4 regions of the Streptomyces sp. NBC_00637 genome follow, and region 4 is predicted to be linked to each of the others. Evidence: riboswitches for the same ligand, from Rfam matches in the RefSeq annotation. Region 4 holds a riboswitch; each other region holds the start of a gene.
The links. Region 4 has a riboswitch for cyclic di-AMP ahead of OG440_RS09055 (M23 family metallopeptidase). Riboswitches for the same ligand answer to the same signal wherever they lie in the genome.

Region 1 (7,343 bases), 1.4 Mb from region 4:
CCGCGGCGCACGATGAGCCGGGCGATGCGGTAGTGCTCGTCGCGGTCCGAACTGAGGGCGTGCCGTACGGCGGTGGCCGTCTCGTAGCCCGCGGCCGCCGCCGTGCGCCGTACCCGCCCGCTGTTGTAGCCGTGCGGATAGGCGAGATGACGGACCTGATGGCCGAGGGCGTTCTCCAACACCGAACGTGAGGAACGCAGTTCGTGCGCGAGTGCCCGGGGAGAGAGAGTGTCCAGCTGGGCGTGGGTGACGGTGTGGCTGCCGATCTCCATGCCGTACTGCTCGAGTCGGGCCGCCTGCTCCAGCGTCATCATCGGCGCGGGCGGCAGCAGGCTGCGTCCGCCGCGGGTGATCGCTCCGGTGGTGAGATAGGCGGTGGCGGGCAGGCCGCGGCCGGCCAGCGCCTCGGCCGTCGCACCGGGCAGATCGGCGAAGCCGTCGTCGAAGGTGAGCAGCACCGGCCGGGGCGGCAGCGGCGCCCGCCCCGCGAGGTGGTCGGCGAGCGCGCTGATCGTGACGGGCGTTCGGCCGCTGTCCACGACGGCGTCCAGGTGCTCGCCGAACTGCTTCGGGCTGACGGTGAACTCGGCGATCCAGGCGGGCGGTTCCTCCATCACGGCGTGATACAGAAACACCGGGAAGCCGTTACCGCCGCTGGCCCTGTCCCTCTCCGTGTCCCGGCCGCTGCTCCCGCCCGCGTTGTCGTCGGCGGTTCTGTGCGCGGACGCCGTCATCGTGCGGCACCTCGCAACGCGCGCCGGGCGCGCAGATAGCCCACCGGCCCGTAGAGCATGCCGCGCCGCTGGAGCCGGGAGAGCCGGGCGGGCCAGGCGTGGTTCCGGGCGTCGTGGCCGCCGGGCGCGCCGTCCGCCGCGGGCTCCGCCTCCCGGCTCGCCGTCAGCGCCCGAGCGTGGGCGAGGCCCCGGGGCAGCCGGGCCAGGAACGCCGGCAGCAGACCGGGCCGGTTGACGAGGATCGCCGTGAGGTAGGCGGTGAGGCCGGCACCGTAGCCGTACGCCTGGGTCTCGAGGTCCCGCCAGGTCTCCCGGTGGTGGTGCCAGACCAGGGCCAGCGGGGTGTAGTGCAGCCGGTGGCCCCCGACGAGGACCCGGACGAACCCGTAGAGGTCGTCGCCGCCCCGCGCGAGTGTCCCCGCGCCGGTCGCGGGGTCGAAGCCGCCGACCGCCCGCAGTACCTCCGTACGGAAGGCCATGCTGGCGCCGGAGCCGAAACGGCCCGCGGTGAACGGGAACAACGGCTCGTCGGCGGGCGGGTCCAGCGGGTCGTAGGTGCGGGCCGTGAACCCCTTGGCGAAGCCGCCGTGGCTCTCCAGGAGCACCTGGGCAGGGGTCCGCAGCCGGGCCGGCAGGATCAGGCCGGTGACGCAGCCGAGGCCCGGGTCGGCGGTGAACGGCGCGGTGAGTTCCGTGAGCCAGCGCGGATCGGCCACGACGTCGTCGTCGGTGAAGGCGATCACCTCGCCGTAGGCGGACTCGACGCCCTTGTTGTGTGCGACGGCGAGTCCGGGCGCCGGTTCGGTGACGTACCGCACGCGCTCGGCGTACTTGCGCTCGACCAGGTCCCGGGTGGCGTCCGTCACCGGCGCGTTGTCGACGACGACGATCTCGAAGTCCGGGTGATCCTGGGCGAGCAGCGAGTCGAGGGCCTGGGCGAGCTTCTCGACGCGCTCACGCGTGGCGACGACGACGGTGGTGAACGGGACGGCGACGGCCGGGGCGATCGGGCTGGTCGCCCCGTGCGGGCCGATCGGGGCGCCGGCGTGCGGGTCGGTCGGGGCGGTGGCGGTCGAGGCGGCCACCCCGTGCGCGGGCCCCGCCCCAGGCCCCGGCTCGAACCCCCGCCCGGATCCCCGCCCGGAACCAGGCCCCGGCTCAGACCCCCGCCCAGACCCCGGCCCCGCCTCCGCGGAAGGCGGCCCGGAAGGCGGCCCGGAAGGCGGCCCGGATGCCGACCGGCGCAGGGCCAGACCCAGCAGGACGGTCTTCGGGTCCGCGCCCTCCGGTACCAGGCCGAGCAGTGTCCCGATCGGCCGCCCGCCCCGCCTGACCAGCACGAACACCTCGCCGTGCGTGACGGGCGGGCTGCCCGGCCCCGGTCTGAGGACACCCCCGTCGTCCAGTTCGAGCTCGGCGACCTGCACCGGCCCGATGTCCAGGAACCTCTGAATCTCCCGCTGTGCACGTGCAGCGCGGTACATGAACCCCCCTTGTTTCACGCCGTCTCACGCCGTCTCACGCCCGTCACGTCGGCCGGCCGACGCCGCCCGTCACGATCGGCGCAGTCGGCCCGCGCCCTTCAAGGTCCGTGCGGCCGCCGCGGCCAGCCTCGGCCGGTTGCGCACGAAGTGATGCGCGCGGCGGGACGGCTCACGGCTGAGCCAGTACAGCGCGGCGCCCACTCCCGGACGCGACCACGCTCCCTCGTACACGGGGAGTTCCCCGGTCTTGAGCGAGTCCTTGTACTCGGCCGCGCCCCGCCCCAGGTCGAGCAGGCCGATGCCCTCGGCGGCGGCCGACTCGGCCATCCGCAGATGCAGGACCAGGCCGGGCGAGAACTTCGCGAACTCCGGTTCGTACGAAGGGAACCAACAGGCCAGCACGGTCGACGAACGCAGTCCGAAGTGCGCGGCGATCGGCCGGTCACCGGCGTAGAGGACGGAGAGCGTGCCGGAGCACTCCGGCGCGCGCGTCCCGGCGAGCGCGTCCACGAGCCGGGTGATCCACTCCTGTGCGAACCGGTCCCGGCGGCCGGTCCTGCGGTACTGCGCGGACTTCCACGCCATGAGCGTGCGCAGGGCGGCCGGATCGCGTTCGTCGAACACGAACCGCAGCTCCCCGACCTGGCGGCCGAGCCTGCGCTCCTTGGCGAGAGTCGTCTTCAGGAACTTCGGCGACTGAGCGCGCAGCACGGACTCATAGGTCTCGTAACCCTTTTCGACGTCGATGACATAGGAGGCGTACTCCTCGGCCGCGTGCGCGGTGAACAGCCCCTGCTCCGCCTCCAGGTTGTCGAAGGCGAAGCTCGACAGGGCACACGCCCGCATCAGTTCGTCGGCGTTCAGCCCGAGACCCGGGGCCAGTACCGCGCCCTGCGCGTCCGAGACGCCGTACGCGAGGGCCTGGCCCTGTCCGAGCCGGCCCCGTTCGTGGGGCAGGAAGCCGACCGGCTCACGCCCCTCGTACACCACCGCCACCCGTGAGCGTGGCCGCACCAGGCCCACGGCGTCGGTGAACTCCGGTTCCATGAAGGGGTTTCGCGGAAGCGTCGACGCGGCACGCAGCGCGCGCCACCGCTCCCTCTCCCCCTCGCCGAGGTCCTGCGGCCTCAGCACACGAATGCGCCCACTGCTCAACCTGACCCCCCGATCAAGTCCCCCCTGGACACCTGGACGGTACCGCTCCACCTGGCCATCGCGGTAGGTAGCGTCGCATGTTGTTGCCAACCGGTGCAGAGGCCTTTAACCGTCCGCTACCCGGCGATGTGCCAGAAAGCTGTTTCATCGAGTCGTTCGGCAACCAGTCGTGAGCCTGGCGGACAAGGGGAGTTGGCAGAACAGGACAGGACGTGAACGTCGTCCGGTTCGCGTCGAACCCGGGGGGCCCGGGATCCGTATTCTCTGATCATGGCCGCACCCACCGCATATGCCGAGCGCACCGCGTACTCCCTCATCGCCACCGACCTGGACGGGACGCTGCTCCGCGGCGACGACACCTTCTCCGACCGGTCGCTCGACGCACTCGCGCGGGTGGCGGCCGTCGGCGCACGCCATCTGGTGGTGACGGGACGGCCCGCGCCCCGGGTGCGCCCGCTGCTCGACCGGCTGCACAGCAGGGGGCTCGCGGTGTGCGGCCAGGGCGCGCAGTTGTACGACGCCGGCGCGGACCGACTGCTGTGGTCGGTCACCCTGGACCGGGAGCTGGCCGAGACCGCGCTCGGCAAGATCGAGGCGGAGGTCGGGCAGTTGTACGCGGCCGTCGACCAGGACGGCGTCGACGGGCTGACGCTCATCGAGCCGGGCTACCGCATGCCGCACCCGACGCTGCCCGCCCTGCGGGTCGGCCGGCGGGACGACCTGTGGTGCGAGCCGATCAGCAAGGTGCTGTTGCGCCATCCCACGCTGTCCGACGACGAGTTGGCGTCGACGGCCCGCTCGGTGGTCGGCTCGCTGGCCACGGTCACCATGTCGGGGCCGGGCACGGTCGAACTCCAGCCCTGCGGGATCACCAAGGCGACGGGTCTGGCCCTGGCCGCCGAACACCTGGGGCTGCGGCCCGAGGACACCGTCGCCTTCGGGGACATGCCCAACGACATCCCCATGTTCGACTGGGCGGCTCGTGGAGTGGCCATGGCCAACGCCCATCCGGAGCTGAAGGCGGTGGCCGACGAGGTGACGACGTCGAACGAGGACGACGGCGTGGCCGTCGTCCTCGAACGACTGTTTCCGTAACCGGCTACCCGGCTACCGGACAGGGACTACCGGCTACCGGGAGCCCTGTCGGCATCGCCGCCGGGGCGATCAGTACGCGCCGAACACGTTGTCGATCGAGCCGTAGCGCGCGGCCGCGTAGTTGCAGGCGGCGGTGATGTTCGCGACCGGGTCGTACGAGTCCCACGACGTGCCGTTCACGTGGTAGGCGCGGAAGGTCGGGTCGATGACCTGGAGCAGTCCCTTGGACGGGATGCCCGCGGCCGCGTTGGAGTCCCACAGGTTGATGGCGTTGGGGTTGCCCGAGGACTCGCGGATGACGTTGCGGTAGATGCCGTTGTACGTCCCCGGGATGCCGTGCTGCCCCATGACCTGGAGGGACGCCCGGATCCAGCCGTCGAGGTTGTTGGCGTAGCCGAGGCTGGTGGCCGTGGAGACGGTCGGCGTCGCCGCGGAGGCGGTGGTCGCCCCGAGGACGGGGAGGGCGAGCACGGCCGCGCCGGTGGCGGCGACGGCGAGCGTGCGGACGAGACGGTTGCGGCGCGGCTGAGCGGCAGCGGGCATGACGAATTTCCTCTCCGGCGCCTGCGAGGTGAGCTGTCGGGTTCGGGCGGGAGCTGCCCGGTCGCGTCCTGACGGTCGCGGCTTGACCCCTAGCCGTACGGCCTGTCCGAAACGTCTTGCATATCCAAGACATCCGGAAATCCGTTTCGGCGACTTACCTGGTTCCCCCGCTCCTGCCGAGCGGTATCGATGGGTGTTCGGGCGGCGGCAGGATTCGGCGTTCCGCCCGACAGGTCGGGAACGTATGCGAGAGCACATGTCCGGAACAAGTAGCGGATTCACAGATCACCCCTATTGACCTTGGTCTGTGGCCTATGGGGTGCTTGATCCTTTGTGGGTGCAAACCTTCAACTTGCTTGGGGGGTGCGGAGAATCGGTGAAGGGCGACGGTGAACCGGATCTTCGCGCCGAGTGAGCCAACTCACCGGCATCCACAAGAGTGTCGAATCGGGCATTAAGCCCAACTCATCGTTTAAGGAATGGCCATGGGGCGCGGAAAGGGAAAGTCCGCCGTCGCGCCCGACGCGTCGCGGGGGAGAGGGGGGTGAAAGCGTGATCGTCGTCACGCGGAGAGAGGGTGGCCGGGCTCGTTCCGGGCGGCGTGCACCCCGTCCGGGACATGAATCCCCGCTTCCCGGAAACTCTCTCCATGTCCGCTCATATGAGCTGATCAACAACATAACGGGCATGATCAGACGGTGCCTGGCCTGCGGGGCGCCCCCCGGACGCCCTCCGGAGGCCTTCCGGGCGCCCCCGGGCGAGTCCGGAGCGAGTCCATTCGAGCCCGCGGGACGTGGGGGCTATCGGTGATCGAAACGTGACCGGATACGCTGACTTGAGTGATGGCAGAGACCTATCGACAAACCGCGTAATCGCCGGTAGACACCAGCAGACAGGAGACCCCTCGTGACCGTCGTCGGGCCGTTCGGGCTGAGCGTGCGGGACCAGGCTCTGGAAGCCGATGTCCAGGCCGGATTGGCGGCTGTCGAGGAAGGTTTGCTCGAGGCCACCAAGAGTGAGGTCCCCTTCATCACGGAGGCCGCCCAGCACCTCGTACGCGCGGGCGGGAAGCGGTTCCGGCCGCTGCTCGTGGTGCTCGCGTCGCAGTTCGGGGACCCGTACGCGCCGGGCATCGTGCCGTCGGCCGTCGTGGTGGAGCTGACCCACCTGGCCACGCTGTACCACGACGACGTGATGGACGAGGCGGACGTGCGGCGCGGGGTGTCCAGCGCGAACACCCGCTGGGGGAACTCCGTCGCCGTCCTCACGGGTGACTTCCTCTTCGCGCGTGCCTCCCACATCCTGGCCGACCTGGGGCCGGAGGCGGTGCGGGTGCAGGCGGAGGCGTTCGAGCGGCTGGTCACCGGACAGATCCTGGAGACCGCGGGGCCGACGGACGGGCGCGACCCGGTCGACCACTACCTCGACGTGCTCGGTGGCAAGACCGGCTCACTGGTGGCGGTGGCCTGCCGGTTCGGGGCGATGATGTCCGGCGCCGACGATACGGTCGTCGACGTGCTCACGCAGTACGGCGAGCGCCTCGGCGTCGCCTTCCAGCTGGCGGACGACGTCCTGGACATCGCCTCCGACTCGCACGAGTCGGGCAAGACGCCGGGCACGGACCTGCGCGAGGGTGTCCCCACGCTGCCCGTGCTGCGGCTGCGGGAGCGGGCGGCGCGGCTGTCGCTGCCCGAGGACATCGCCCTGTGCGAGCTGCTGGACTCCGACCTGACCGACGACGCCCGGCACACCGAGGCACTGGAGGCGCTGCGGGCCCACCCGGCGCTGGAGCAGGCCCGCCGGGACACCGTGCGGTACGCGAAGGAAGCGCGGTCCGCGCTGGCGCCGCTGCGCGAGTGCGACGCGAAGGCGGCGCTGATGGAACTCTGCGACGCGGTGGTCCACCGGGCGGGCTGACCCCGGGGACCCCTACGGGTCGGATGCCGGCTCGTCATCTCGTGTCATACCGCAGGCGTATGTGGAGTTGAGCCCTCGGGCTGACGCTTACCCATGGCTGATTTGGTCAGATGGGAACCACGGAAAACACCACTCCTCACCGATTCGGGTGAGAATGGCGGCTTGGGGTGGGGACGTGCAAGCGTGAGATGACCAGCCGCCGCCGACGACGGAGGTAAGGCACACATGGCACCGAAGGCATCCGACGACACCACGACCGGCGGGGCGTCGACCGGCGCGGAAGCCGACGACCTGCGCCTCGGACGGCGCAAGGCCGCGCGGTACATCGTCCCGGTCACCGTGATCGGTGTCGCGGCGGCGACGATCGGGCTGGTCCCGGCGCTCGCCGACTCCGGCGACCCCGACCTGCCGAAGA
Region 2 (7,343 bases), 890 kb from region 4:
CGGCTGTGGATCGAGGGCTGGGCGGTGTCGCTGCGCGAACCCGCGCTGCGGGAGGTCGCGCGCGATCTCGACAGGGAGTGGAAGGCGGCCCTCGCCGAGGTGATCGCGGAGGGCGTGGCCGCGGGCGAGTTCCGGTGTCCGGACCCGGCGGGCACGGCGCTGCGCCTGACGGCCCTGCTCGACGGACTCGCCGTACAGCTGACGTCCTACGCGGGCACGGTGTCCCGGGTCCGGGCCCAGGAGTGGGTCGACGAGGCGCTGGCCCGGGAACTCGGTCTGGACCACACGGCGCTGACCGCCCAGGAGCGCTGAGCGACCGGCCGTCGCCGCGATCCGGCCGGAGCCCGGCACGTCTGCCGGCCGGCCGTGGAGGTGGACGGCCCCCTCCGCGGAGAACCGCCTCCCGAGTGGTCCGGCGCCCCACCGGCCCGGCGACGCACTCGCGCCGGTGACGCACTCGGGCCCGGCGGCTCAGTCCAGCTCGTACACCGCCGTCACCGTCGCCGTCGCGCGGATCTCGCCGGGCGCGACGGGCACACCGCCGAGACCGGCACCGGGGGTGTCCGCGGCCGACGGCGCCGGGCGCGGGGAGCTGGAGGCGTCCTCGCTGAGCGAGACGAGCCGGCCCAGGCGGTGGCCGCCGAGGCGGGCGTACTGCTCGGCCTTGGCGTGGGCGTCGGCGTGCGCGGCCTCGCGTGCGCCGGCCCGCAAGGGAGTGGGGTCGGCGACGTCGAAGGCCACGAAGCCGATCCGCCCGGCGTCACCGGCGGCGTCGGTGACCGCCTGCACGACCGCGCCGACCTTCGTCACGTCACGCACCTTCAGGGAGAAGGACTGCGCGGCCTGATAACCCGTCAGCCGGGCGGTGCCGCCCGTGTGGTCGTAGACGGCGTCGAGGGAGAGGCTCTCCGTACGGATGTCCCGGTCGGCGACGCCCTGCGCGCGGACGGCGGACAGCAGCGCGGCGGCCGCCTTGTTCTGGGCGTCCAGCGCGGACTGCGAGGTCTTGGCGGAGGCTTCGACGCCCGCGCCGACGACCGCGAGGTCGGGCGGCGCGCTCGCGCTGCCCTCGCCGGTGACCGTGACGGTGGCGGGGCTGTCCGGTGCGAGCGGACGGGCCGTCGCGGCGGGGTGGGCGGGCTGCGCGGCCACCGTGGAGGCGGTGAGCGCGGGGATGCTTAGGGCGAGCAGGGAGACGAGGGCCGCGGCGACGGACGTACGGGGAAGGGGCATACGGGACCGGTCCTTGGAGGCGTCGGGCGGTGCCCGGTGCGGATGCGGGGGGCGAGCGCGGGCGGGGGTGCGGTCATCCCAGCACCCGTGTCCGGCCCCGCCCGGGCACCACTCCCGTGCGATCACCTCACTGGTGGAGCGGCCGGCCGTGCGTCGTCCACGGCCGGCCGCGTGCCACCCGGCCGCGGGTTCAGGCCACGGCCGCTATCCGCATCCGGATGTCGTCCGGCGACAGCGTGCCCTTGGCGGTCACGTGGTCACCGGAGGACTCCCCGCGCAGCCGGCGCCCGATCCACGGCACCAGGTACTCGCGCGCCCAGTGGACGTCGTCGCGCCGCACGTCCAGCGTGCCGCGCGGCGGGAGGAGCGGCCACGGCTGCTCCGGGTCGGCCGGTACCTCGATGCCGAGGGCCTGCCCACCGCGCAGCGCCACGCGCGTGTGCCCCTCCGGGGAGAGGTGGAGCCGGTCGCCGTCCCAGGCCCTGCGGTCCTGGATGGACTTCAGGGACCACAGGTCGAGCACCGGACAGCCGTAGCGGTCGGCCACGGCACGGACGTGCCCGTTGTAGGTGGCGATCTTGCCGCGCAGATGCTTGAGCACGGGGATGCCACGGGTGTCGAAGCCGGTCGTCACCATGACGGTGCCGGCTGCGGCGGTCAGGGCCGAGATCGCGCGTTCGAAACGCTCGGCGACCTCGTCCGGGTCGGTGCCGGGACGGAGGATGTCGTTGCCGCCCGCGCAGAAGGAGACCAGGTCCGGGGCGAGTTCCACCGCCCTGGGGAGTTGGTCCTCGACGATCTGGTCGAGCAGCTTCCCGCGGACCGCGAGGTTGGTGTAGTTGAAGTCGCCCTCGGGTCGCCGGTCGGCGAGGAGCACCGCGAAGCGGTCCGCCCAGCCGACGAACGCCCCGTCGGGGCCGGGGTCGCCGACGCCCTCGGTGAAGCTGTCCCCCACCGCCACGTACGACCCGATCACTGATCTGTCGTCACTCTTCGAATCGTCTGCCACAGCCGTTCATCATTCACCTTCGAATGTGACCTACGCGATCGTAGGAAGGGGTTGACGGTCGGTGAGATAAGACACCCGTAAAGAGTTGACCAATCAGGGAATAAGCGACCACGCCCGGAAGTCGTTGATCCGGAAATGACTCCAGGTGGTACGAAAGGCGAAGTGCCCGCCCGTGTAGGGCTCCGGGTCGGTGAAGTCGAAGACGAGCCGGCCGTTGTTCCACCAGCGGACGACCGAGCCGTCGGAGACGACGCGGACGTGGTTCGGCTCGTTCGCGACGAGCAGCGGCTCGGTGTAGTCGTAGACCAGCGGCCGGACCCCCGCCTCGCCGACGTAGCGGCGCAGCCGGGTCGTGGTGTTGGTGTTGGCGCCGTAGCCGACGTAGTACGCCTTCAGGTAGTCGTACTCGGCGAGGGCGCCGCCGCGCCGGGTGGCGAAGAGGTCTTCCGGGGAGCGCACGTCGACGGCGTTCCAGAAGTTGTTGAGGTCGGAGACGCGGTCGTGGACCCCGCCCGCGGAGACGGGTGTGGCGACGTACTCGAGGACGTACGGTCCCGTGAGCGGCCGCTTGAACCAGATCGTCGCCCCGGCGGGGACGTCGACCTCCAGGGTCCCGCGGGAGGCGGTGACCGTCCCGCCCTGTTCCAGTTCGACGGCCCACTGGCGCAGGCCGTGGCGGAAGTCGTCGTGGGCGATCAGGCGGCGACGGCGGGGCCCGGCACTCGCGGCGCTCGCCGCGGCCGCCGGGGCGAAGGCGCCCAGCGCGGCACCGGCGGCGAGAGCTCCGAACGTCCTGCGGGTGGTCGACATGGGGCCAACTCCTTCGATGGGCGGGGGCACCGAGACGCGGCTCGGTATCCCGGCGGGTCTCGGCGCCGTCGGCAGAGACGACAGAAAGCGCTTGCTCGCCGATGGAGATCACTGTGTCCCGAGTCCGCCCCACCTGTCGACGGGACAAAGGGGGCCGCCACATGACCGCAATGGAACGATCATGAACGCGCCATTTCCGAAGCCGCTCACCCCGGACACGCCGAAGGCCGGACCCGGGGATCGGGGTCCGGCCTTCGGCCGCGTGTCAGGCGGGAGGTCGTCGCGGTCGGAGGGGGTCAGCCGACGGAGACGCCGTGCGCGCGGAGGTAGGCGATCGGGTCCACGTCGGAGCCGTAGTCCGGCGTGGTCCGGATCTCGAAGTGCAGGTGCGGGCCGGTCACGTTGCCGGTCGCACCGGAGAGGCCGACCTGCTGGCCCACGCTCACGGTCTGGCCGGCCGAGACGGACAGCTGGGACAGGTGGGCGTACTGGGCGTAGTAGCCGTCGGCGAGCTTGATGACGACCTGGTTGCCGTACGCGCCGCCCCAGCCCGCGGAGACGACGGTGCCCGCACCCACGGCCTTGAGGGTGGTGCCGGTCGGGACGACGAAGTCGGTGCCGGTGTGGTAGCCGCTGGACCACATGCTGCCGGCCGTGTGGTAGGCGGTGCCGACGGTGGCGCCCGCCACCGGCAGCGTGTAACCGCTGGAGGTGCCGGTGCCGCTCTCGGCGGCCTGGGTGACCGCCTTCGAGGAGGAGGAAGAGGACGAGGACTTCGACGTGGTTCCGGACGCCTTCGACTTCGACGAGGAGGAGGACAAAGAGGAGCCGGACGACGAGCCGGTGCCGCCGGTCGCGGAGGTCGCGGCCTTCTTGCCGATCGAGAGCTTCAGGCCGGGGTGGATCAGCGACGGGTCGCTGCCCACGGCCTGCCGGTTGTCCTGGTACAGCTTCTGCCAGCCACCGTTGACGTCCTGCTCGTCGGCGATCTTCGACAGGTAGTCGCCGGATCGCACGGTGTAGGTCTTGGCCGTCGTGGCGGTGGTCGTCTTCTGCGCCACCGGCACGGACTGCACGACCTGTTCCGGAACGGCCTGGGAGGCGGACTGCGCGACGGACTGGGCGGGGGCCGCGTGAGCGCCGGCGGCGCCTATGAGCGGAAGGGCGAGCGCGGCGCCGCCCGTTCCGGCGACGGCGATGGAACGAGTGAAGCGCTGGGCCTTCGGACGGCGGTGCTTACCCTTCGCGGGCATGGCGAATTCCTCTCCGGCGCCTGCGAGGTGAGCTGTCGGGTGCGGACTGGAGATGCCCGGCCGCGCCGAGGCGCGGCTTTACCCCAAAGCCTGTTCCGGAGACCGGAACAGGCGGTTCTGCCTGTGGGTCCCCCGCTCCTGCCATGTACGGGTGAGTGTGCGGACTCCGGGCGGTGGCAGGATTCGGCGTCCGTCCGGATTGGTGTGGAACGTAAGCGACCAGGACGCACAGGGACAAGCAGAGGTTGTGCGGGTGAAGCCTTTCTCTTGATCCGCTGTGAGAATCCCCGGTCACACTCCGTGAGACGGGGGGCCCGTTGGTCGCCAAGGCCCTTGGAAAGCATGCGAATTACGTGAACATGACGGACGACATACGGTCACGGATATGACGCTGCTCACGTGACAGCTCTCCAGGTTCCTTTATTCCAGAGCGAGTTGGAATTAAGGAACCAATTCGGACAGAAACCTCAGATACGACGCAGCCGGATAACCGTCGCATCAAGGTCGCCCCGCAGTCCGGTACGCAGCCCGTGATGCAGCAGCACCGCCCCCCGGTGGACTTCGCCCGTTTCACGGCATTCGTACGATGCCGTCGGGTCGAGCCCGCGCAGACGCAGCGCCGGAGCGGCCTCACCGAACCGCTGCGCCTGGAGCCAGGCGAGGACGACGCTCTCGTCACCGCGCAGGTACTGGACGGCGCTCAGACCGCCCGTCGGGGGCCGCAGGCGGTAGAGGTCGCCCTGTTGCACGACGGGCCGGATCTCCTTGTAGAGGTCCACCCATCGACGCGCTTCGGCGAGCTCCTCCTCGCTCCACTCGGAGAGATCCCCGCCCACCCCGAGCACGCCGGCCATGGCACTGACGAACCGGAAGCGCAGCGAGCTGACCCGGCCGTTGAGCTGGGCGTTGGGACTGTCGGTGACCCATGCCGCCATGACCCGGGCGGGGTGGATCTGGCTGAAGCCGTGCTGGATGTCGAGCCGGTCCAGCGGATCGGTGTTGTCGGAGGTCCACACCTGGTCGGTGCGGCTCATGATCCCGAGGTCGATACGTCCGCCGCCGCCGGAGCAGGATTCGAAGGCGACCCCGGGATGGGCCGCCCGCAGCCGGTCCAGCAGGGCGTACAGGGCCCGGACGTGATCGACCCAGAGGCGCTGCGGGTAGGGGTCGTCCGGCCAGCCCGCGTCGGTGAAGCAGCGGTTGAAGTCCCATTTCACATAGTCCACCGGCGCGCTGGACAGGAGTCCGTGGAGCTGTTCCCACAGGTACTCCTGGACGTCCTCGCGCGCGAGGTTCAGGACGAGCTGATTGCGGAACTCCGTCCGCTTTCGTCCGGATTGGAACTGCACCCAGTCGGGGTGGGCCCGGTAGAGGTCGCTGTCGGGGTTGACCATCTCGGGCTCGACCCAGATGCCGAACTGCATGCCGAGGGCGTGGACCTGGTCGGCGAGGGGCTTCAGCCCCCTGGGGAACCGGTCGGGGTTGGGCTGCCAGTCGCCGAGCCCGGCGTGGTCGCCGGTGCGCGCCCCGAACCAGCCGTCGTCGACGACGAAGAGCTCCACGCCGATCGCGGCGGCCCGCCGGGCGAGCGTGCCCTGCTGCTCCTCGGAGATGTCGAAGTACGTCGCCTCCCAGGAGTTGAACAGCACCGGCCGGTCCTGCTCGGCGTCCGGGACGACGTACGCGCGCTGGTAGGCGTGCCAGGCGCGGCTCGCCCCGCCGAAGCCGGCGTCGCTCCACAGGCCGGCGAAGACGGGCGTGCTGAAGGACTCCCCCGTGGCCAGTCGCAGCAGGCCCGAGTCGTCGTACCCGGCGCCGCCGGTGATCTGCACGCGCGCGTCGGGGAGTTGGGCGACGGCGATCCGCCAGGAACCCGACCAGCCGAGGGCACATCCGTAGACCTCGCCGCGCTCCTCGGTCGCGTCGGTGTCCAGGGCGACCCAGGGCAGGTGCTGGTGCCCGGTGTGGCCGCGGCGGCTGCCGATGACCTTCTCGCCGTAGGAGAGCGGGGACCGGGTGAGCCGGGACTCGGCGGCCCAGCGGCCGTGCAGCTGCGACAGCCGCCAGTCGTCGCGCTCGGGCAGGGTCCAGGTGGCGGAGTCGGCGCGCAGCAGCTCCAGCGGCCGCTCACCGTCGTTGCGCAGGGTCGTCCAGCGCTCGACGACGTCGCCCCGCATCCGGTAGTGCAGGGTCACGGTCAGCCCGGCGTCGCGGAACCGCAGCCGCAGCTCGTCGCCGTCGGCCTCGAAGTCCTCGTAGCACCACTCGGTGCCGCGTCGCTCGTCGGTGCGCACGGACAGCGCGGGCCGGACGAAGCGGGGGCCGCCCTCGAGCGGGTACTCCTCCCGGCCGTCGAGCGGGGATTCGAAGGACGCCCCGCGCTCCGACGGCGCGACGGCGGCGAGTGCCTCGGCGTCCGCGAGCGCGATGCCCGGGCCCCAGTGCAGGTGGACCAGCTCGCCGGCCTCGGTGAGGTGGAGGGCGTAGCTGCTCGTCGGCCCGGAAAGGAGCCAGGTGCGGCCGTCGTCGGCGATCTCGGGCATCAAACCCCCACTAATTCGAACAGGTGCGATCAAGCACCAACATCATCGAATGCGGTCGGCCCGCCGGGCAACTTTCCGCGGACAACTCTTCACCTGGGCAGACGTCCCAGCACCCCCCTGTGGACAACCCGTTGCCCGGGGAATCCATGTCGTATCGTCGAGGAGGCCCGTCGGCCACCACGAGCCGCGCCGACGGAGACCGACAGGGAGGGAGCCCCCGTGACGCAGCAGATCCCGTCGACCGAGCCCGAGCTGGCCGGTGTCCGCAACTTCCGGGATGTGGGCGGTCTGCCGACCGTCGACGGCCGGCGGGTGCGGCACGGCGTGCTGTTCCGCAGCGGCCATCTCGCGCACGCGACCGACGAGGACGCCGCGTTCCTCTCCGGCCTGGGCCTGCACACGATCTTCGACTTCCGCAACGCCGCGGACCAGAAGCTGGAGGGCCCGGACGTCGAGCTGCCGGGCGTGCGCAACGTGAACCTGCCCCTGTCGGAC
Region 3 (7,343 bases), 2.4 Mb from region 4:
TCGCCTGCGACTGGTCCGTCCTGCGCCGCACCACCTTCGACTACCGGCACAGCGACGGCCACTGGAGCCGCGAACAGCGCGAGACGTACGACAGGGGCGACGGCGCCACGATCCTGCTCTACGACGCCGAGCGCCGTACCGTCCTGCTCACCCGGCAGTTCCGGCTGCCCGCATACGTCAACGGGCATCCGGACGGCATGCTGCTGGAGACGGCCGCCGGGCTGCTGGACGGCGACGACCCGCGCGAGGCGATCCGCCGCGAGGCGGCCGAGGAGACCGGACGGGCGGTGCACGACGTCGAGCACGTCTTCGACGCGTTCATGAGCCCCGGTTCGGTCACCGAGCGCCTCGCCTTCTTCGCCGCCCCCTACGACGCCTCCGTCCCCGGCGCTGACACGGCGGGCGTGGCGGCCGAGGGCGAGGACATCGCCGTCGTCGAACTCCCCTTCGCCGAGGCCCTCGACCTCGTCCGCTCCGGCGCGATCGCGGACGCGAAGACCATCATGCTGCTCCAATGGGCCGCGCTGGACGGCCCGTTCGGGGCGTCGGCGGTCAGCCCACGCTCAGCTCGGTGAGGTCGGCGAGCGGCAGCGTGTGCTGGGTCTGGAGGACCTTCGCGCGCAGGTAGCGGACGTTGTGCGGGGTCGTGAAGACGCCGGTCGGGACACGGTTCTGGACGTCGATGCCCAGGCCCCGCAACTGGTCCGCCTTGTCGGGGTTGTTGGACAGCAGGTCCAGGCTCGTGACGCCCAGGGCGCGCAGCATCTGGGCGGCGGCCGTGTAGTCCCGGTCGTCCTCGGGCAGGCCGAGCGCGGCGTTCGCCTCGTAGGTGTCCAGGCCCTGGTCCTGGAGGGCGTACGCGTCGAGCTTGTTGTAGAGGCCGATGCCGCGGCCCTCCTGGCGGAGGTAGAGCAGGACGCCGCCGGTCCCGGCGATGCGCTCGACGGCCTCGCGCAGTTGGGGCCCGCAGTCGCAGCGGGCGGAGCCGAAGACGTCGCCGGTCAGGCACTCGGAGTGCAGCCGGACCAGGGGGGTGGCGCCGGGCGCCGGCTCGCCGAGGACGACGGCGACGTGCTCCTGGCCGTCGGAGAGGCCGTGGAAGGTGACCAGTTCGGCGTCGACGGAGTAGCCGTCGGGGAAGCGCAGCGGTACCCGGACGCGGGCGCGCGGGGTGGCGGCGGGGGTGTCGGGCATGCGGGCTCCCGGGTCCGGAGGACGGTGACAAGGCGGCGCCGGGCCACCTTGTGCTTCAGATTTGAAGCAGATCCAACGAGTCGAGACCCTACCCCATGCTTTAAATTTGAAGCAACTGGTTTGCGATGCCCCACATGCCCCCTCACTGCTCGCCGCTCACGGACTCGGGGGGCTCACCGGCGCATGGGCTCATCGGCTCAGGGGCCCATGGGTTTACGGATTCGCGGTCACGGGGGGCTCGTGGTCACGGGGTTCCGGAGCAGGGTGACGAGCGTCGGCGCCACGGGAGGTCCTCCGGGGCCGTCTCGCCGCCGTCGTCCCCCTGGAACCCGCGTGCGACCTGCGTGAAGATCTCCTCCAGCTGTCCCACCTGCTCGGGGGTGAGCCGGTCGAACAGGGCCGTGCGGACCGTCTCGACATGGCCGGGCGCCACGTTCTCCAGCACCGTCATACCCTCGTCCGTCAGGACCGCGACGCTGCCGCGCTTGTCCCACGCGCAGTCCTCGCGCCGCACCAGCCCGTCCTTCTCCAGCCGGGACACCGCGTAGGTCAGCCGGCTGCGGGTGATCTTCAGCCGCTCCGCGAGGTCGGTCATCCGCAGCCGCCGTTCGGGCAGGTCGGAGAGGTTGGCGAGGATGGAGTAGTACAGATGGGGCATGCCGGCCTCCTGCTGGAGCTGCCGGTCGATCGCGTCGTCGAGGAGGAGGTAACCGGCGACAAACGCGCGCCAGGCGCGTTGCTCCTCGGGGGTGAGCCAGCGAGTCGTCATACACCCAGTGTAGGTTTGTTTCAAACTTGAACCAAGTCCGGCCGCCAGGCCGCTGTCGAACCGTTGTCGGACCGCCGTCCAACCGTCGTCCAACCATCGTTCCGACGCCGACCAACCGCCGTCGGACCGAGCCCGGGGAGCCGCGTCGATGCCGTACCCGTACGTCCTGCTGTCCGCCGCCGTCTCCCTCGACGGCTACCTGGACGACACCACGCCCGAGCGCCTGCTCCTCTCCGGCCGCGCCGACTTCGACCGTGTCGACGAGGTACGGGCCTCCGTCGACGCCATTCTCATCGGCGCCGGCACCATCCGCGCCGACAACCCCCGGCTCCTCGTGAACTCCCCCGAGCGCCGCGCCGCCCGGGTGGCCGCCGGGCTGCCGCCGTACCCCCTCAAGGTCACCGTCAGCGGCTCCGGCGAACTGGACCCGGCGGCGAACTTCTGGCACACGGGTGGCGAGAAGGTCGTGTACACGACGGACAAGGGCGCCGAGCGGGTGCGCGCGCTCGGTATCGCCGCGGACGCCGTCCCGCTCGGCCCCGCACTGGACTGGCGCCGCCTCCTCGAACACCTCCACGACGTGCGCGGCGTACGGCGGCTCATGGTCGAGGGCGGGGGAACCGTCCACACCCAGCTGCTCCGGCAGGGTCTCGCCGACGAACTCCAGCTGGTCCTCGCCCCGCTGTTCGTCGGCGACCCGGCCGCGCCCCGCCTCTTCGGCCCGGGCGGCTACCAGGGCGGACGGCTGCGCCTGGTGGAGACCCGGCGCATCGAGGACGTCGTCCTGAACCGCTACGAGCCCACCGCCCCCGGCGCCGGGCCGCTGCCGGCCGCGGCCGACCGGCACTGGCTGGCGCTCGCCTGCGCGCTCGCGGCCGACTGTCCACCGTCGCGGACCGCTTTCAGCGTCGGCGCCGTGATCGTGGCCTCCGACGGCACCGAACTGGCGCGCGGCCACTCCCGCGAGGCCGGCGACCCGGTCGTGCACGCCGAGGAGGCAGCCCTCGCGAAGCTCGACCCCGCCGACCCCCGGCTGCCCACGGCCACCGTCTACAGCAGCCTCGAACCGTGCGCCCGCCGCTCCTCCCGTCCGGCCCCCTGCGCCCGCCTCATCCTCGACGCGGGAGTGCGCCGGGTGGTCACGGCCTGGCGCGAGCCGGACACCTTCGTCACGGAGGCGGACGGCACCGGTCTGCTGACGGCCCAGGGCGTCGACGTCCTCGTGCTCCCCGAGTACGAGGAGCGGGCGAAGGGGCCGAACCGGCACCTCCTCTGAGGCCGCCGGGGCGCCGTGGATCAACCGATGTGCTTTCCGTCCCGCTGATGGCGTACAGTTGTGTTCATCGCCGCGGGGTGGAGCAGCTCGGTAGCTCGCTGGGCTCATAACCCAGAGGTCGCAGGTTCAAATCCTGTCCCCGCTACTGATAAGTCGAAGGCCGGAATCCGAAAGGGTTCCGGCCTTCGGTGCGTTCCCCGACGCGTCCCTCACTCCGGGTGACCGGACGACCGCCCTGCGCATAACAACTGAGTCACCATCAAAGCTCCTGTGACTGATGAAGCGTTTTCGGGGCATCGCCTCGCGCGGTCAACTCGCCCGTTTTTCACCGCTGCCAGCCCAAAAGTCCAGGCCAGAAATGTTGTTGATCAAGAGGAACGGCTTGGAAACGCACCCCCGGGTCTATTAACGTTCGATAACGCAGCGCGGTCGTCCCAGCCGGCACCAGAGTCGGCTCCGTGCGGCACGTGCCGAATCCCGCAAGGGAACCGGGGAACCACCACCATGGGGTGAATCACGCGGAAGCCGTTGTGAACTCGCTGAGTCCACAAGGGGTTTACGCGCGTAGGAGACCTTCCCGCTCCGAACCCGTCAGCTAACCCGGTAGGCGACGGAAGGAAAGGAGTGCGCCCGCGTGGCGTCCAACCCGCCTGCCCCCGAGGCCCCGTACGCGCCCGGCCAGGGGTCCACCGAGACCTTCGGCTTCGGCGGTTACCGCCCCGACGAGGGACCTTGGGAGGAGTGGAACCCCACCGCGGAGTCCACTCGCCCGGTGCGCGGCAAGCACCGCGTCGCCAAGCAGCGCGGCGGCGGATTCGCCCGCAGCTCCACCGTTCTCGGCGTCGGCGTCATAGCCGCGGTCAGCGCCGGTGGCATGGCCAGCGCCAACACCGGCAAGGCGCCTGTCTCCATCTCGATGCCGGACCTGCCCAACGTGGGCTCCCTCATCTCCGACGACGAGCCCGCCCCGGAAGCCGCGCCGGCCCTCGCGAGCTTCGGCTCCGAAGCCGCCGTCGACACCGACGAGAGCGCCGCCGACGCCGGCGAGGCGCTGCGCAGCCGGATCATGGCGCAGGCCGAGTCGCAGCAGTCCCAGGTCGAGGTCAAGGCGCTCGCCGCGGCGGCCAAGGCCGAGTCGGACGCCGCCGCCAAGGCCGAGAAGGAGGCGGAGGCCAAGGCCGCCGCCGCGAAGAAGAAGGCCGCCGAGGAAGCCGCCGCGAAGGCCGAGACCGCGCGCCTGGCCGAGCTGGCCAAGCAGTACACGCTGCCGACCTCCTCGTACACCATCACCTCGACCTTCGGGCAGGCCGGTTCGCTCTGGTCCTCCGGCTACCACACGGGTCTCGACTTCGCCGCGCCGACGGGCACGCTCATCAAGGCCGTCCACAGCGGCACCATCACCGAGGCGGGCTGGGCTGGTTCCTACGGCTACCGCACCATCCTGACCCTGGACGACGGCACCGAGCTCTGGTTCTGCCACCAGTCGTCGATCAGCGTCAGTGTCGGCCAGAAGGTCGCCACCGGTGACGTCATCGGCCGGGTGGGCGCGACCGGGAACGTCACCGGGGCCCACCTCCACCTCGAGGTCCACCCCGGCGGCAGCGCCGAGGGCATCGACCCGGCCGCCTGGCTGCGCGACAAGGGCCTCACCCCCTGAGCGGCACCCTCCGGCGCCCCTGAACGGCAACCTCCGACGGCACCCCTCGGTCGCTCCCCGGGCGGAACCCGTCCCGCGGACACCTGATCCAGCCCCGCAGCCCTGAGCCACCCCGGCAGCCCCGACGCCCTCCGCGTCGGGGCCGCCGATCTGTGCGGTGTGCGGGCGCCGTGCACAGGGGCCGTTCATCTGTTCTTCGCGTCACGCCCGGAATGGGCGGACGGTCCTCGTCCGTTGACACGAAGCATGACTGCTCTTCGCCGACTCGGCTCCTCCGACCTCGAGGTCTTCCCGCTCTCCCTGGGCGGCAACGTCTTCGGCTGGACCGCCGACGAGACGGCCTCCTTCGCCGTTCTCGACGCCTACGCGGCCGCGGGCGGGAACTTCGTCGACACCGCCGACTCCTACTCGGCATGGATCGACGGCAACAGCGGTGGTGAGTCCGAGACCGTCATCGGCAGGTGGGTGAAGGCCCGGGGCAACCGCGACGACGTCGTGATCGCCACCAAGGTGAGCCAGCACCCCGAGTTCCCCGGCCTGTCCGCCGACAACATCAAGGCAGCCGCCGACGCCTCGCTCCGCCGCCTGGGCACCGACCACATCGACCTCTACTACACGCACTTCGACAAGCCCGAGGTGCCCGTCGAGGAGATCATCGGCGCGCTCGACGAGCTGGTGCGGGCGGGCAAGGTGCGGCACATCGCGGCTTCCAACATCTCGCCCGAGCGGCTCCAGGAGTCCCTGGAGTTCTCCGACCGCGAGGGCCTGGCCCGCTACGTCGCCCTCCAGCCCCACTACAACCTGGTCTCCCGCGACACCTACGAGGGCCGCCTCCAGGACCTCGCCGGCCGCTTCGGCCTCGCCGCCGTCCCGTACTTCGCGCTGGCCGCCGGCTTCCTCACCGGCAAGTACCGGCCCGGTACGACGGTGGAGAGCGCCCGCGCCGCCGGCGCCGCCAAGCACCTCGACACGGAGCGGGGCCGGAACGTCCTCACGGCCCTGGACGAGGTCGCCCAGGCCCACGGCACCCACATCCCCACGGTCGCCCTGGCGTGGCTCGCCGCGCAGCCGACGGTCGCCGCGCCGATCGCCTCCGCGCGAACGGTCGAGCAGCTGCCCGCGCTGCTGGGGGTGGCGGAGCTGGAACTGACGGCACAGGAGATCACCCGGCTGAACCGGGCCTCGGCCTGACCTACCGGTGCGAGCGGGGGCCGTACGCCGGTCCGTGCCCCGGTCCGGGACCGTGCGCCGCCGGGCCCCCGTAGCCGTACCCGTACATCGGCCCCGCCGGACTTCCGTACATCGGCCCCGCCGGGTGTCCGAACCCGGCGCTGTGGCCCTGCCCGTGGGCCGCGGGACCCTGGCCGTACCCGTACACCCCGTACACCGGCCAGGGCGGCGCGGTCACCCTCACCGGCGGGGCCGTCACGCGGGCCGCGTGGTCCAGCGCGGGCCGGGCGAGGTCCTTGCGCCGCCACAGCTCGTCGAGCAACTCCCGCTCCCGGACGAGGAAGTCGGCGTCGGCCTGCCCCCGTCGGCTGCGGTACCGCAGAAACGCGAGGGCCGTCGCGTACGCCTCGTACCGCGCCACCTCGCGCGCCGCCGGCTTGCCGAGGTGCAGGCCGGCGTACTCCCGGGCCAGTCGGCGGGCCCGCATCGAGCCGAGCGCGAACGGCTCGGCCGGGGCGAGCCAGCCGGCGGCCGCGTAGGCGGGCAGTTCCTCGCGCACGGCACGCAGCTCGCGTTGCCGCGTCCACACCGCCAGCCAGGTCAGCAGCCCGAACGCGGGCACCATGAACGCCACGTACACGGCGAAGAACCCGAACTCGCCGAACGACGAGGAGCCGTTCCACAGGGCGTGCATGCCCATCGCGAGGAGCAGTCCGCCCAGCGGGAGCAGCACGCGCCGCAGCTGCCGGCGGTCCCCGGAGAACGCGGCGAAGCCGAAGCCGATGCCGGTCAGGACGGTGAACAGCGGGTGCGCGAACGGCGACATGACGACGCGTACGAAGAAGGTCGCGGCGGTGACGGACGCGACGCCGGTGTCGCCCGTGAGCCGGTCGGTACCGAAGGCGGTGCCCAGGTAGAGGATGTTCTCGGTGAACGCGAAGCCGGTGGCGGTGAGCCCGGCTATGACCACGCCGTCGACGATCCCGGTGAAGTGCCGCCTGCGGAAGAGGAACACCAGCAGGACGGCGGCGGCCTTCGCGGACTCCTCGACGATCGGCGCTATGACGGTCGCCCCGAGGGTGTCCGCGCCGGACGGGTCGGCGGTCGCGGTGGCTATCCATCGGGTCGCGAAGCTGTTGGCGATGATGGCTATCAGCGCCGCCGCGCACGCGCCCCAGGCGAAGGCGAAGAGGAGGTTCTGCCAGGGTCCGGGCTCGACCCGGTCCAGCCAGCGGAAGGCGGCGACCAGCAGCGGTACGGGCAGCACGGCGAGACCG
Region 4 (7,343 bases):
CGAAGTCAAGGGGCGTACGGGGCTTGCTCACCTTTTCGAGCACCTGATGTTCCAGGGCTCCGGCCAGGTCAAGGGCAACGGCCACTTCGAGCTGGTCCAGGGGGCGGGTGGCTCGCTCAACGGCACCACCAGCTTCGAGCGCACGAACTACTTCGAGACCATGCCCACCCACCAGCTGGAGCTCGCCCTCTGGCTGGAGGCCGACCGCATGGGCTCGCTGCTCACCGCGCTGGACGACGAGTCGATGGAGAACCAGCGCGACGTCGTCAAGAACGAGCGCCGCCAGCGCTACGACAACGTCCCCTACGGCACGGCCTTCGAGAAGCTGACCGCCCTCGCCTACCCGGACGGCCACCCGTACCACCACACGCCGATCGGCTCGATGGCCGACCTGGACGCCGCGACCCTGGAGGACGCGCGCGCGTTCTTCCGCACGTACTACGCGCCCAACAACGCGGTCCTCTCCGTCGTCGGCGACATCGACCCGGAGCAGACCCTCGCCTGGGTCGAGAAGTACTTCGGCTCCATCCCCGGCCACGACGGCAAGCCCACGCCCCGTGACGGCGCTCTGCCCGACGTCATCGGCGGGCAGCTGCGCGAGATCGTCGAGGAGGAGGTGCCGGCCCGTGCGCTGATGGCCGCCTACCGCCTGCCCGAGGACGGCACGCGCGCGTGCGACGCCGTCGACCTCGCGCTCACCGTGCTCGGTGGCGGCGAGTCCTCCCGCCTCTACAACCGGCTCGTGCGCCGCGACCGTACGGCCGTCGCGGCCGGCTTCGGCCTGCTGCGGCTCGCCGGAGCGCCCTCCCTCGGCTGGCTGGACGTGAAGACGTCCGGCGACGTCGAGGTGCCGGTCATCGAGGCCGCGATCGACGAGGAGCTCGCCCGGTTCGCCGAGGAGGGTCCCACGGCCGAGGAAATGGAGCGCGCCCAGGCGCAGTTGGAGCGCGAGTGGCTGGACCGGCTCGGCACGGTCGCCGGCCGCGCCGACGAACTGTGCCGGTTCGCTGTCCTGTTCGGCGACCCGCAGCTCGCCCTCACCGCCGTCCAGCGCGTGCTGGACGTGACGCCCGAGGAGGTGCAGGAGATCGCCAAGGCCCGCCTGCGCCCCGACAACCGCGCGGTGCTCGTCTACGAGCCGACGCCCGCCGAAGCCCCCGCCGACCAGGACGAGAACGAGGAGGCGGCCCGGTGACCGAGCTCGCCACGATGGACTTCCACCCCCAGCCCCGGGCGGGCGAGGCCAAGCCGTGGGCGTTCCCGGCGCCCGAGCGCACCGCGCTCGCCAACGGCCTGACGGTGCTGCACTGCCACCGGCCCGGCCAGCAGGTCGTCGCCGTCGAGATCCTTCTCGACGCGCCGCTGGACGCCGAACCGGCGGGCCTCGACGGCGTCGGCACGATCATGGCGCGGGCCTTCTCCGAGGGCACCGACAAGCACTCCGCCGAGGAGTTCGCCGCCGAACTGGAGCGCTGCGGCGCCACCTTGGACGCGCACGCCGATCACCCCGGCGTCCGGCTGAGCCTCGAGGTGCCGGCCTCGCGCCTGCCCAAGGGCCTCGGTCTGCTCGCCGACGCCCTCAGGGCACCCGCCTTCGCCGACAGCGAGGTCGAGCGCCTCGTCCGCAACCGGCTGGACGAGATCCCGCACGAGCTGGCCAACCCCTCCAGGCGCGCCGCCAAGGAGCTGTCCAAGGAGCTGTTCCCGGCCACCGCGCGGATGTCGCGGCCGCGCCAGGGCACCGCGGAGACGGTCGAGAAGATCGACTCCGCCGCCGTACGCGCCTTCTACGAGCGGCACGTGCGTCCCGCCACGGCCACCGCCGTGGTCGTCGGCGACCTCACCGGCGTCGAGCTGGAGGCGCTCCTCGGCGACACCCTGGGCGCCTGGACGGGCTCCTCGGCCCAGCCGCGGCCCGTGCCGCCGGTGACCGCCGACGACAGCGGCCGGGTCGTCATCGTGGACCGACCCGGCGCCGTCCAGACGCAGTTGCTGATCGGCCGGATCGGCGCCGACCGGCACGACCGGGTGTGGCCCGCGCAGGTGCTCGGCACCTACTGCCTCGGTGGCACCCTCACCTCCCGGCTGGACCGTGTCCTGCGCGAGGAGAAGGGCTACACCTACGGGGTCCGCGCCTTCGGGCAGGTCCTGCGGTCCGCCCCGGACGGCTCGGGCGCCGCGATGCTCGCCATCAGCGGCTCGATCGACACCCCGAACACCGGTCCCGCCCTGGAGGACCTGTGGAAGGTGCTGCGCACCCTTGCCGCGGAGGGGCTGACCGACGCCGAGCGTGACGTCGCCGTGCAGAACCTGGTCGGTGTGGCGCCGCTGAAGTTCGAGACCGCCGCGGCCGTCGCCGGCACGCTGGCCGACCAGGTCGAGCAGCACCTGCCGGACGACTTCCAGGCCACGCTGTACCAGCAGCTCGCCGCCACCGGCACGGTGGAGGCCACCGCGGCGGCTGTGAACGCCTTCCCGGTGGACCGCCTGGTGACGGTCCTGGTCGGTGACGCGGCCCAGATCAAGGAGCCGGTCGAGGCCCTCGGCATCGGCGAAGTGAAGGTCGTGTCCGCCGAGTAGCTCCCGGCAACGGCACGCGCGTGTGGGGGCCCTGGTCGACGAAAGCGTCACCAGGGCCTCCGTATGTCCGAATTGATGCGGAGGTTGCCCGTCTGCCCTGTGGGATGCGCTACAAAAACCGGGATCCGTTTGAGGATTGAAACCCGCGCCGCTTAGCGTCATCCGGGCTGTTCGTCACGCAGTGCGCCGCAGCCGCGGCACCGGACAGTCATCGCCGAGTCCCCGTACGGCGCGAGCCAGGGGAGCCGGGGACCCACTTGTGCAGTCCCTGGGGTGAATCGGACGCCCGCGCGTGTACGCGAGGGGGTCCGTAGGAGACCTTCCTGCTCCGAACCCGTCAGCTAACCCGGTAGGCGAGAGGGAAGGAAAGGACACCCCCGACTTCATGGCGTTCACCTGCGCGCCCGGTAAGCACCGTCGTCCCGGCCGGATGCAGCGGACCACCGCTCGCGCGGCGGGCGTCGCGGCGCTCACCACCACCGGCGTGATGGCCACCGTCGCCTCCGCCCCGGCGTTCGCCGCCGAGCCCAGCCCCGAGCAGACCGGGCTGATCCCCGTCGTCACCGCTTCCGCCGCCGTCGCCGACGAGGTGGACGACCAGGTCGCCGTACAGAAGCAGGCGGCCTTCGAGGAGGCCGCCCGCCAGGCCGCCGCCAAGAAGGCCGTGGAGGAGCGTGAGGCACGCGTGCGTGCCGCCCGCGAGGCCGAGCGCAAGCGCCTCAACACCTTCGTGTCGCCGATCACCGGCTCCTACGTCTCCACCGCCTACCAGGCCAGCAGCTCGCTGTGGTCCTCCGGCAGCCACACCGGCATAGACTTCCACGCCGCGAGCGGCACCTCCGTGCACGCGGTCGGCTCCGGCACCGTGGTCGAGGCCGGCTGGGGCGGGTCCTACGGCAACCAGATCGTGATCAAGATGAGCGACGGGACGTACACCCAGTACGGTCACCTGTCGTCCATCGCGGTGTCGGTGGGCCAGACGGTCACCCCGGGCGAGCGGATCGGCCTGTCCGGCGCCACCGGCAACGTCACCGGCGCGCATCTGCACTTCGAGGCCCGCACCACCGCGGAGTACGGCTCGGACATCGACCCGGTCGCCTACCTCCGCCGGCACGGCGTGAACGTCTGACGACCTGCGGCGACAGATCGTCTTGCCCCGGCCTTACCGGCCGGGGCTTTCGTCGTTTACGGGGCCTTGGTGTCCAAAAAATATCCCTGGATTCCGGCCCGCCATCGGAAATCCCCGCTGATTGCAATAGAGTCACGGAACACACGTCAATCGTCGACGTTTCACGGGGATTAAGGCGGAGGTCCGTCATGCGTATTCCGGCGCACTCGGTGTGCACGGCCATTCGGGACGACATCGTCGCGGGTGTCTACGAGCGCGGCAGCCGCCTCACCGAGGAACTCCTCGCCCGCCGCTACGGCGTTTCCCGCGTCCCGGTCCGCGAGGCGCTGCGCACCCTGGAGGCCGAGGGCTTCGTCGTCACCCGGCGGCACGCGGGCGCGTGCGTCGCGGAACCGACCGAGCAGGAGGCCGCCGACCTGCTGGAGATGCGCATGCTCCTGGAGCCCCTCGGTGCCTCCCGGGCCGCCCAGCGGCGCACCGAGGCCCATCTGAAGGTGCTGCGCGGACTCGTCCGGCTGGGCCAGGAGCGGGCCAGGCGGGGGAACAGCGAGGATCTGCGCTCTCTGGGGGGCTGGTTCCACGAGACGCTCGCCCAGTCCTCCGGAAGCCATGCCCTGACGTCGATGCTCACCCAGCTGCGTCACAAGATCGCCTGGATGTACGCCGTGGAGGCCCCGGCCGACCCCGTGGAGTCCTGGGCGGAGCACGGCGCGATCGTGGACGCGGTGGCGCGCGGCGACGGCGAGCGCGCGCGGGCGATCACGGCACTGCACACCGAGCGCGCGACGCTCGCGCACCGGTTGCGCTTTTCCGGCGGCGCCGATCGCGCCGACCGTGTGAGGACTTCGCAACCTCCCGTAAACATGACGGGTCTGCGGCATTAACACGGGCGCCGTATACAAAGAGGGGATAATTCGCGGGGGATTATTTCCGCTGCCCGTGAACGGGAAATGCGAAGGGCTCGCCCGATAATTCGGACGAGCCCTTCGCGGTGTGCGGGACGCCTATGGAGCGACGAACACCACAGACATCGATCAGACGGTTTCGGGGAGCTCCTCGAGACCCTCGGCGACCAGCTTGGCCAGTCGGTCGAGGGCGGTGTCCGCGCCGTCGGCCTCGGAGGCGAGGACGATCTCCTCGCCGCCCTGGGCGCCGAGGCCGAGAACGGCCAGCATGGAGGCCGCGTTGACGGGGTTGCCGTCGGCCTTGGCGATCGTCACCGGGATACCTGCGGCCGTGGCGGCCCGGACGAAGATGGAAGCGGGGCGGGCGTGAAGGCCCTCGGCCCAGCCGACGTTGACGCGGCGCTCAGCCATGTGATGCTGCCCTTCAGTGTTCAGGTTGTCTAGACCAGTGTTCCACACGTGAAGCGTGTGAGGGAGGGGTCGCGTGGGCCCCTCCGGATGTGGTCGCCGGATCGCGGCCTCGATCCGGCTCGTTCCTCCACAGACTGCCTCGCGCCGTTGTCGTACGCGAGCCGTACTCTGGGCCCCATGCAGAGCGCGTCGGACCGGCACGAGTACCCCGCCCACTGGGAGGCCGACGTGGTGCTGCGCGACGGCGGCACCGCGCGCATCCGCCCCATCACCGTCGATGACGCCGAGCGCCTGGTCAGCTTCTACGAGCAGGTTTCGGACGAGTCGAAGTACTACCGCTTCTTCGCGCCCTACCCGCGCCTGTCCGACAAGGACGTCCACCGCTTCACGCACCACGACTTCGTGGACCGGGTGGGACTCGCGGCCACGGTCGGCGGCGAGTTCATCGCCACCGTACGCTATGACCGCATTGGTGCCGACGGCATGGCGGCCTCGGCGCCGGCCGACGAGGCCGAGGTCGCGTTCCTCGTGCAGGACGCCCACCAGGGCAGGGGCGTCGCCTCCGCGCTGCTCGAGCACATCGCGGCCGTGGCGCGCGAGCGCGACATCCGCCGTTTCGCGGCCGAGGTGCTGCCCGCCAACACCAAGATGATCAAGGTGTTCACGGACGCCGGTTACACCCAGAAGCGCAGCTTCGAGGACGGCGTCGTACACCTGGAGTTCGGCCTCGAACCCACCGAGCGCTCCGTAGCCGTGCAGCGCGCGCGGGAACAGCGCGCGGAGGCCCACTCCGTGGGGCGCCTGCTGGCGCCCGGCTCCGTAGCCGTCGTCGGCACCGGCCGCGCCCCCGGCGGCGTCGGCCGAAGCGTTCTCGGCAACCTCCGCGAGGCGGGCTTCACCGGGCGGCTGTACGCCGTGAACAAGGCCTTCCCCGAGGACCTGAAGGAACTGGACGGGGTGCCCGCCCATCGCTCGGTGCGCGACATAGCGGCGCCCGTCGACCTCGCGGTCCTGGCCGTCCCCGCGGAACAGGTTCCCGAGGCCGTCGCCGAGTGCGGCGAACACGGCGTACAGGGACTCGTGGTCCTCTCCGCCGGTTACGCCGAGAGCGGCCCCGAGGGGCGGGAGCGGCAGCGTCAACTCGTCCGGCACGCACGCGCGTACGGCATGCGGATCATCGGCCCCAACGCCTTCGGAGTCATCAACACCTCCCCCAAGGTGCGGCTGAACGCCTCACTGGCCCCGGAGATGCCGAGGCCCGGCCGGATCGGCCTGTTCGCCCAGTCCGGCGCCATCGGCATCGCCCTGCTGTCCCGCCTCCACCGGCGCGGCGGAGGCGTCACCGGCGTCACCGGCGTGTCCACCTTCATCTCCTCCGGCAACCGCGCGGACGTCTCGGGCAACGACGTCCTGCAGTACTGGTACGACGACCCCGACACCGACGTCGCCCTCATGTACCTGGAGTCCATCGGCAACCCGCGCAAGTTCACGCGCCTCGCGCGACGCACGGCGGCGGCCAAGCCCCTGGTCGTCGTCCAGGGCGCCGGTTCCGCTCCGCAGGGACACGCCGTACGGGCGACGCGGCTGCCGCCCGCGACGGTCTCGGCGCTGCTGCGGCAGGCCGGCGTGATCCGCGTGGACACCATCACCGAACTGGTCGACGCGGGTCTGCTGCTGGCCCGTCAGCCGCTGCCGACGGGCCCGCGGGTGGCGATCCTCGGCAACTCCGAGTCGCTGGGCCTGCTGACGTACGACGCCTGCCTCTCGGAAGGGCTGCGCCCGCAGCCGCCGCTCGACCTGACCACCGAGGCGTCGGCCCACGACTTCCACGCGGCGCTGGCCCGGGCGATGGCCGACGAGACGTGCGACGCGGTGGTCGTGACGGCGATCCCGGCGATCGGCGAGAGGTCGCCCGGGGACGCGGAACTCGCGGAGGCCCTGCGCTCGGCCGCGGCGGCCGCCCCCGCCAAACCGGTGCTCGTCGTGCACGTGGAACTCGGCGGCCTCGCCACGGCGCTGTCCGCCGCGACGAGCACCGCACCGCGCTCGGAAGTGGCCCCGCGCGCGCGTACGGACGCCCCCGACGGCGGCCCGCAGCCGGTGCCCGCCGCCGTCGACGCGCCCGAGGGGATGCATCTCATCCCCGCCTACCCCGCCGCCGAACGTGCCGTCCGCGCGCTCGCGGAGGCCGTCAAGTACGCCCAGTGGCGGCGCGAGTCGGTCGACGCCGGCAAGGTCCCCGAGTACGAGGACATCGACGAGAAGGGCGCCGCCGAACAGATCGGCGGACTCCTCGCGCGCGGGCAGGGACTGACCCT

Region 1: linked by a shared signal. The riboswitch ahead of OG440_RS15135 (transglycosylase SLT domain-containing protein) and the one ahead of OG440_RS09055 (M23 family metallopeptidase) in region 4 are both predicted to bind cyclic di-AMP.
Region 2: linked by a shared signal. The riboswitch ahead of OG440_RS05400 (peptidoglycan DD-metalloendopeptidase family protein) and the one ahead of OG440_RS09055 (M23 family metallopeptidase) in region 4 are both predicted to bind cyclic di-AMP.
Region 3: linked by a shared signal. The riboswitch ahead of OG440_RS19695 (M23 family metallopeptidase) and the one ahead of OG440_RS09055 (M23 family metallopeptidase) in region 4 are both predicted to bind cyclic di-AMP.

Annotation. Positions count from the first base shown of each region.
Region 1 is NZ_CP109046.1:3,496,055-3,503,397, reverse strand. It holds gene OG440_RS15155 (polysaccharide deacetylase family protein) at 1-614, opposite strand, end outside; gene OG440_RS15150 (glycosyltransferase) at 731-2,218, opposite strand; gene OG440_RS15145 (GNAT family N-acetyltransferase) at 2,288-3,352, opposite strand; gene OG440_RS15140 (HAD family hydrolase) at 3,644-4,468, shown strand; gene OG440_RS15135 (transglycosylase SLT domain-containing protein) at 4,538-5,011, opposite strand; cyclic di-AMP (ydaO/yuaA leader) riboswitch at 5,015-5,241, opposite strand; gene OG440_RS15130 (polyprenyl synthetase family protein) at 5,918-6,928, shown strand; gene OG440_RS15125 (LolA family protein) at 7,154-7,343, shown strand, end outside.
Region 2 is NZ_CP109046.1:1,236,980-1,244,322, forward strand. It holds gene OG440_RS05380 (TetR/AcrR family transcriptional regulator) at 1-312, shown strand, start outside; gene OG440_RS05385 (SIMPL domain-containing protein) at 472-1,233, opposite strand; gene OG440_RS05390 (SGNH/GDSL hydrolase family protein) at 1,424-2,209, opposite strand; gene OG440_RS05395 (DUF6250 domain-containing protein) at 2,336-3,052, opposite strand; gene OG440_RS05400 (peptidoglycan DD-metalloendopeptidase family protein) at 3,349-4,305, opposite strand; cyclic di-AMP (ydaO/yuaA leader) riboswitch at 4,310-4,504, opposite strand; gene OG440_RS05405 (alpha-galactosidase) at 4,773-6,848, opposite strand; gene OG440_RS05410 (tyrosine-protein phosphatase) at 7,068-7,343, shown strand, end outside.
Region 3 is NZ_CP109046.1:4,478,645-4,485,987, forward strand. It holds gene OG440_RS19670 (NUDIX domain-containing protein) at 1-575, shown strand, start outside; gene ribA (GTP cyclohydrolase II) at 553-1,194, opposite strand; gene OG440_RS19680 (MarR family winged helix-turn-helix transcriptional regulator) at 1,439-1,963, opposite strand; gene OG440_RS19685 (dihydrofolate reductase family protein) at 2,112-3,239, shown strand; tRNA gene OG440_RS19690 (tRNA-Met) at 3,311-3,384, shown strand; cyclic di-AMP (ydaO/yuaA leader) riboswitch at 3,698-3,866, shown strand; gene OG440_RS19695 (M23 family metallopeptidase) at 3,874-4,896, shown strand; gene OG440_RS19700 (aldo/keto reductase) at 5,143-6,087, shown strand; gene OG440_RS19705 (PrsW family intramembrane metalloprotease) at 6,089-7,343, opposite strand, start outside.
Region 4 is NZ_CP109046.1:2,125,255-2,132,597, reverse strand. It holds gene OG440_RS09065 (M16 family metallopeptidase) at 1-1,195, shown strand, start outside; gene OG440_RS09060 (M16 family metallopeptidase) at 1,192-2,580, shown strand; cyclic di-AMP (ydaO/yuaA leader) riboswitch at 2,783-2,951, shown strand; gene OG440_RS09055 (M23 family metallopeptidase) at 2,966-3,709, shown strand; gene OG440_RS09050 (GntR family transcriptional regulator) at 3,898-4,593, shown strand; gene OG440_RS09045 (HPr family phosphocarrier protein) at 4,744-5,025, opposite strand; gene OG440_RS09040 (GNAT family N-acetyltransferase) at 5,203-7,343, shown strand, end outside.